2 linked regions of the Pokkaliibacter sp. MBI-7 genome follow. The protein of the gene in region 1 interacts with the protein of each later gene in a pairwise test. Links are inferred from orthologs where the notes say so. Each region holds a gene or a part of one and is shown in the gene's direction. Other genes may lie near its edges.

What was found.
Region 2: the proteins of QCD60_RS21420 (region 1) and def interact in binary tests that used the Escherichia coli proteins (3 or more experiments, as listed by UniProt). The link is inferred for Pokkaliibacter sp. MBI-7 from one-to-one orthologs.

What each region holds. Positions count from the first base shown.
Region 1 is NZ_JARVTG010000002.1:384,925-388,174, forward strand. What follows is about bases 51-2,978. They hold QCD60_RS21420 (aspartate-semialdehyde dehydrogenase), read left to right. Parts: upstream 51-968; coding sequence 969-1,988; downstream 1,989-2,978. Other genes in these bases: asd (aspartate-semialdehyde dehydrogenase), read left to right, coding at 51-673; QCD60_RS21425 (FimV/HubP family polar landmark protein), read left to right, coding at 2,229-2,978. In the rest of the region: more of asd, read left to right, coding at 1-50; more of QCD60_RS21425, read left to right, coding at 2,979-3,250.
Region 2 is NZ_JARVTG010000001.1:2,524,653-2,527,785, reverse strand. The notes cover bases 1-2,811. They hold def (peptide deformylase), read left to right. Parts: upstream 1-1,050; coding sequence 1,051-1,572; downstream 1,573-2,811. Other genes in these bases: rsmB (16S rRNA (cytosine(967)-C(5))-methyltransferase RsmB), read left to right, coding at 2,618-2,811; fmt (methionyl-tRNA formyltransferase), read left to right, coding at 1,650-2,621; QCD60_RS11335 (LysM peptidoglycan-binding domain-containing protein), read right to left, coding at 1-822. Also shown: more of rsmB, read left to right, coding at 2,812-3,133. UniProt on the Escherichia coli protein: Removes the formyl group from the N-terminal Met of newly synthesized proteins. Requires at least a dipeptide for an efficient rate of reaction. N-terminal L-methionine is a prerequisite for activity but the enzyme has broad specificity at other positions.

The sequences.
Region 1 (3,250 bases):
GTTCGAGAAAGGGTATGTCGAATGGATGAGTGCCATGACGTACCAGGCTGCATCTGGCGCAGGTGCGCAGAATATGCGTGAGCTGCTGAATCAGATGGGCGCGCTGAAAAGTGCAGTCGCCTCTGAACTGGAAACGCCCTCAAGTGCAATTCTCGATATTGATCGTAAAGTCGCACAAGCTATGCGATCTGACGTTTTCCCCGCGGACAACTTTGGCGTTCCGCTGGCTGGAAGCCTTATCCCCTGGATTGATAAGGAGCTTGAGAGCGGCCAGTCGAAGGAGGAGTGGAAAGGTCAGGTGGAAACCAACAAAATTCTGGGGCGGACAGGTAACCCGATTCCTGTCGATGGAATCTGTGTTCGTATTGGGGCCATGCGCTGTCACAGTCAGGCGCTGACCATCAAGCTGAATCAGGATATTCCTTTGGCTGATATCGAAGGAATGTTAGCCAGCCATAATGACTGGGTGAAAGTTGTTCCCAATCACCGCGATATCTCCATGAAGGAACTGACTCCCACAGCGGTGACCGGGACCTTGAATGTGCCTGTAGGGCGCCTGCGCAAGTTGAATATGGGTCCGCAATATCTGGGTGCTTTCACTGTGGGTGATCAGCTTTTGTGGGGTGCTGCAGAACCTTTGCGCCGTATGTTGCGCATCCTGCTGGAAGATTGATAGGCGCTGTGAACGCATAAGCGCATCTGTGGCAAGAGCGCTAATGCTCGTGCGCCATAGATATGCAGACTTATTTGATGACCCGGTTTATCCGGGTCATTTTGTTTTAGCTGTTGTTGGGCGCTCAGACAGGCGGCATCGGCTGTCGTTCAAGACGGCATTTCTTGTGTTGTGTCGAGCAAGTCGATAAAGTGCGCGGTCATTTCGCTGTAGAGCCGGTGCTTTCAGTCATTACGTTGCGTAGCTGACCGCGCGGTCCAATGCAGTGTCACACTTTATGTATCAGAGGTTAGCCATGAGCAAGCTATTTAATATCGCTATCGTCGGAGCTACCGGTGCCGTTGGCGAAGCCTTGGTTGAAGTGCTGGAGCAGCGCGAGTTTCCAGTAGGTAAACTGTTCCTGCTGGCCAGTGATCGTTCACTGGGTAAGGTGATCTATTTCCGTGAACGTTCAGTCAAAGTGCAGGAGTTGGAAAAGTTTGATTTCGCTCAGGCTGACATTGCATTTTTTACCGCGGGTAGCGACGTATCAAAAACTTATGCTCCTAAGGCAACTGCCGCTGGTGCTGTCGTCATTGATAACACCAGTGCTTTCCGGCTTGATGCTGACGTACCTCTGGTTGTACCGGAGGTCAATCCCGAGGCTGTAGCGGAATTCAAGCACCGCAAGATCATCGCCAACCCCAACTGCTCCACTATCCAGATGCTGGTTGCCCTGAAGCCAATCTATGATGCTGTAGGTATCAGTCATATTGATGTGGCTACCTATCAGGCGGTTTCTGGTGCGGGCCGTGAAGCTGTAGAAGAACTTGTAAAGCAGACAATTCATATGATGAGTGGTAAGGGTCGTGAAGATGCGCCCTGCTCAGTGCTGCCAACCACAATTGGCTTTAATGTGCTGCCACACATTGATGTGCTGCTTGATGATGGCTACAGCGGTGAGGAAATGAAGATGGTTAACGAGACGAAAAAGATTCTGGGTGATTCCACTGTCATCGTTAACCCTACCTGCGTGCGAGTGCCGGTTATATTCGGACATTCAGAAGCTGTTCATGTGCGCACAAAAGCAGCCATTTCCCTTGAGCAGGCGCGAGAGTTACTGGCTGGTGCGCCGGGTGTCAGTCTGATGAATGACGGCTACCCCACACCTGCCAATGAGGCTGCAGGTAATGACCAGGTATGGGTGGGCAGATTACGTCAGCGGACAGGAGATGATTTAGGTTTGAACCTTTGGGTTGTGTCCGATAACGTACGTAAAGGGGCTGCAACTAACAGTGTGCAGATTGCGGAGCTGCTGATTTCCAGTTATCTGTAACACCCTCAGTCAAGAAACGCTTGGGATCCTTGTCGGGCCGGTGTTAGACACCGGCCCGCACTATGCATATACTCCAAACGTTTGCCGCGGTAATGCCTGTCAACTCAACGACATAGCAGTCAGTGCTTATCAGCGATCTCCACTCGATTTAAGTTGTTCCGTATAGATTCAGCAGCTAGCTTGCCGAAACTTCGTGCTACTGATGCCAGCTAAAAGGATAAGAGAGGGTTAGGACGTCGAATGCTGCGTAAACTCACAACCGGTATCCTGCTTGTTGGTGCCCTGCAGACAGGGTCGGTCTGGGCGCTGACACTGGGGGATGCTTCTCTGGGGTCATTTCTCAATGAGCCTCTGAATGCTGAGCTGCCCCTCAATGATGTGGCTGGCTTAGACCTCTCGCAGCTTAAAGTTCAGCTCGCAGATCAACAGGTTCTCAAAGTCTCTGGCATTCAACCCTCCGCTATCCTGTCCAATTTGCGTTTTCGGTTAATGCAGCGTGGTAATCAGGCATTTATCCAGGTGACGTCAAGCCAGCCTATGCGTGATACCTACCTGAATTTCGTCGTTGAGGTTAGCTGGCCACAAGGGAAGCTCGCACGTGAGTACACCCTGTTTTTTGATCCCCCCGCACCCAGTGTCAAATTAGTGGGTGATTTGCCAGAAGGGGCGCAGGCTAACTCAGGCTTTTCAACGCCAGATCAACCCTTTACTGGTGGGCGTCTGGGGGCAAGCGCTGATGAGGGAGCCGCCCGAGAAGTCAAGGCTGAGCCCAAAGGTCAGACATCTTCCATTCCCGGTAAGTCTGTGAAAGTGGGGCGCAATGACACGCTGTGGACGATTGCTGCGCGTAATCGACCCAATGGTGTCAGCCCTCAGCAGGTGATGCTGGCTTTTCAGCGTGTAAATCCTCAGGCGTTTATTGATGGCAACATCAATCGTATTCGTAAGGGTTCCTCTTTGCAGGTACCTACACTGCAGGAAATTCGCAAACTCAATTTTGATGACGCGTTGAAGGAAGTGGCGCGACAGAACCAGCTTTGGCGTGGTCGGACACCGGCCAAGGCTGCTCTGACCTCGAATAAACCTGCGTCTGCCAAGTCCAAAGAAGCCCCTGTAGTAGCCAAAGAGGAAGGTCAGCTGCGTTTGATGAATTCAGCCAGCGGCAAGACTACGGCCAATGTTTCAGGGCAGGGGGATACAAGTCAGCTCAAGGCGCAGTATGAGGATATCGAGAATAAGCTCAGTTTGGCACAGGAGTCGCT
Region 2 (3,133 bases), on another replicon or contig:
GCCGGTGTAGGCCACGCCCGAAGGCACGGCAAGGATGCGTCCCTTGACGTCGGGATCAGCAGGGTAGGAAGGCGCGAAGGGAGCATAAGGATCGTCAGCGGGCATCTTCACCAGCCGGTCGCCGCTACGAATCTCTTCGGCTACATGCAGGACTTCAAACTTATGGATATCGCCACTTTCGGCTTCCGTTTCCAGCTTCAGTGTCGCAATGTATTTGGCTTCCTGACCGTAGGCGATCTTCTTCTCACCCAGATTCTCGGTCAGCATCGAGCCTGGACGATACAGACGCCATTCACCTTCATCATAGGGCAAGGTGCCACGGACATAGAGCAGCTGACCTGCCGCACTGAGCAAACGCTGATCATCTGTACCCACCACGTAGGGGGCCTTGTCCAGCTCACCGGGCTTGATGACCAGACTGCTGCGCAGGAAGGGAGCAATGGTTTCCACCGGCAATGTCGGCACGGGTGACAGATTGGCTACGCGCATCTGCGGCAGCAGTTTGACCTTGTCGCCGACACCGGAGCCCGTGGCTTTCAGATAGGCATCACCCCGCTTGAGCGCCAGCCTGGGCTGACCATTAACCTTGACCAGAAAGATTTCATCGCCAGGGTAAATCCAGTGCGGATTGGCGATCTGTGGGTTCTTGGCCCAGATTTTTGGCCACAGCCAGGGATTGGAGAAGAAGCGACCAGTGATATGCCAGAGTGTGTCTCCCTTGACCACCTGATACACCGTCGGTGCATCGTTCTTTAACGCAGGTTGCTCGGCGTACACCACTGCTGAAAAGCACAACAGCACGGAGATCAGCAATTTGCGCATAACAGGTCCTTTGTTGGCCAGTGAGGCTCGGAAGGCAAGGGCAGGGAACTGTAACCTTCGGATGAATTGTTAGGATGCTGCCGATATAATAGAAATTAATCAAATTTTAGCCAATAAATCGTCGCTATAAGTCCCGTTCGTCGTGCTTCAGCGCTGTTTGCGGACGTGGCAACGCCCTGTGATGGCAGGATTTATCGGCGCTGTACCGTCTTTGACAGGGTTACACCTATGGCACTACTCGAAATTCTGGAATTTCCCGATGCGCGCCTGCGCACCAAAGCCACATCGTTCACGGCAGAAGAGATCAGCGATCCTCAACTGCAGACCATGATCGATGACATGTTCGAGACCATGTACAAGGCTCCCGGCATTGGCCTGGCCGCCAGTCAGGTCAACTTCCACAAGCGTCTGGTAGTTATTGATGTCTCTGAGGAAAACGATCAGCCGCTGGTCTTTATCAACCCCGAAGTCACGCCTCTGACCGATGAGCTGGAAACCATGCAGGAAGGCTGCCTGTCAGTACCCGGTTTCTACGAGGAAGTGACCCGTCCCGAGCGGGTCAGAGTCAAAGCCATTGATCGTCATGGCAAGGCATTCGAGATGGAAGCTGATGGCCTGCTGGCTGTTTGCATCCAGCACGAACTGGATCATCTGGAAGGCAAGCTGTTCGTCGACTACATTTCTCCGCTCAAGCGCAACCGCATTCGCAAGAAGCTGGAAAAGCAGCATCGTCAGGCAGCGGAAGCCTGATCTATCTCCCCATTTCACTTGGCGACCCGAACAAACAGGTTTACCGTGAGTAAACCTGTTGTTCTATTCAGAGAACCATGAGCACATCCAAGCCCCTTCGCATCGTCTTCGCCGGCACGCCCGAGTTTGCCGCCACTAATCTGCAGGCCGTTCTGTCCAGCCGCCATGAGGTGATCGGAGTCTATACACAGCCCGACCGGCCTGCTGGACGTGGCCAGAAGCTCACTGCCAGCCCGGTCAAGCAGCTGGCACAGCAGCATGATATACCGGTTTACCAGCCATTGAGCCTGCGCAACGCTGAGGCCCAGGCGGAACTGGCAAGCCTGGAAGCCGACCTGATGGTGGTCGTGGCCTATGGTCTGATTCTGCCGCAAGGAGTGCTGGATACTCCGCGTCTTGGGTGCATCAACGTCCATGCCTCCATCCTGCCACGCTGGCGTGGCGCGGCACCGATTCATCGTGCGGTGCTGGCAGGCGACAGCGAAAGCGGAGTGACCATCATGCAGATGGAAGCAGGTCTGGATACCGGCCCCATGTTGCAGAAAGTCTTCACCCCCATCAGCACAACTGAAACCAGCGGCACCCTGCATGACCGACTGGCCTCGCTGGGCGCAGACGCCTTGCTGCAGGTACTGGAACAATTGGCGGAAGGGCCACTGCAAGGTGAAACGCAGGATGATGCTCTGGCAACCTATGCCCACAAGCTGGAAAAAGAAGAAGGCATGATGGACTGGCGTTTACCCTCCACCCAGCTAGACCGTCAGGTACGCGGCCTGCATCCCTGGCCGGTGGCCTATACCGATATCGGTGATAAACGCATTCGGGTACTGGCAGCTGCCGTCGAAGTGACCCAGCATGGCCAGCTTCCCGGTACGCTGTTGCAGGCAGATCGTCAGGGTCTGCTGATCGCCTGTGGTGACGGTGCCCTGCGCCTGACCCATATCCAGCTTCCCGGCAGCCGTGCTATGGCCGTCGCCGATGTACTCAACTCTCGTGCCAGTGACTTCACTCCAGGCATACGTTTTGGCCAGCAGGAGACAGAGACATGAGCGCCCGTCAGGAAGCCTTACTGGCACTGCTGGATGTCCTTGAAGGCGGCCACTCTCTGACCGCCGCCCTCGGTCACGCCAAACCGCTCAGTGATCCCCGCGATCAGGCTTTGTTACAGGAGCTGAGTTATGGCGTGCTGCGCTGGCAACCACAGTTGCAGGCCATCGCCAATTACCTGCTGATGAAGAAATTCAAGCGCCGTGATCTGGATGTCTATCTGATCATCCAGCTGGGCCTGTATCAGCTGATGCACACCCGGGTTCCTTCCCATGCAGCCATCAGTCAGACCGTGGAAATCTGCCGCGGGATCGACAAGCAATGGGCTACCGGTCTGGTCAACGGCATTCTGCGCCGCTTTGAGCGCGATCAGGGTGACATCATCGCCACCCTGCAAGGCAAGCCCGAGTTTGATCATGTCCATCCCGGCTGGTTCATTGCCAAGCTGGCCCACGCCTGGCCACAGCACTGGAAAGCCATTCTGGATGCCAACAACGAACGCCCGCCCATGACC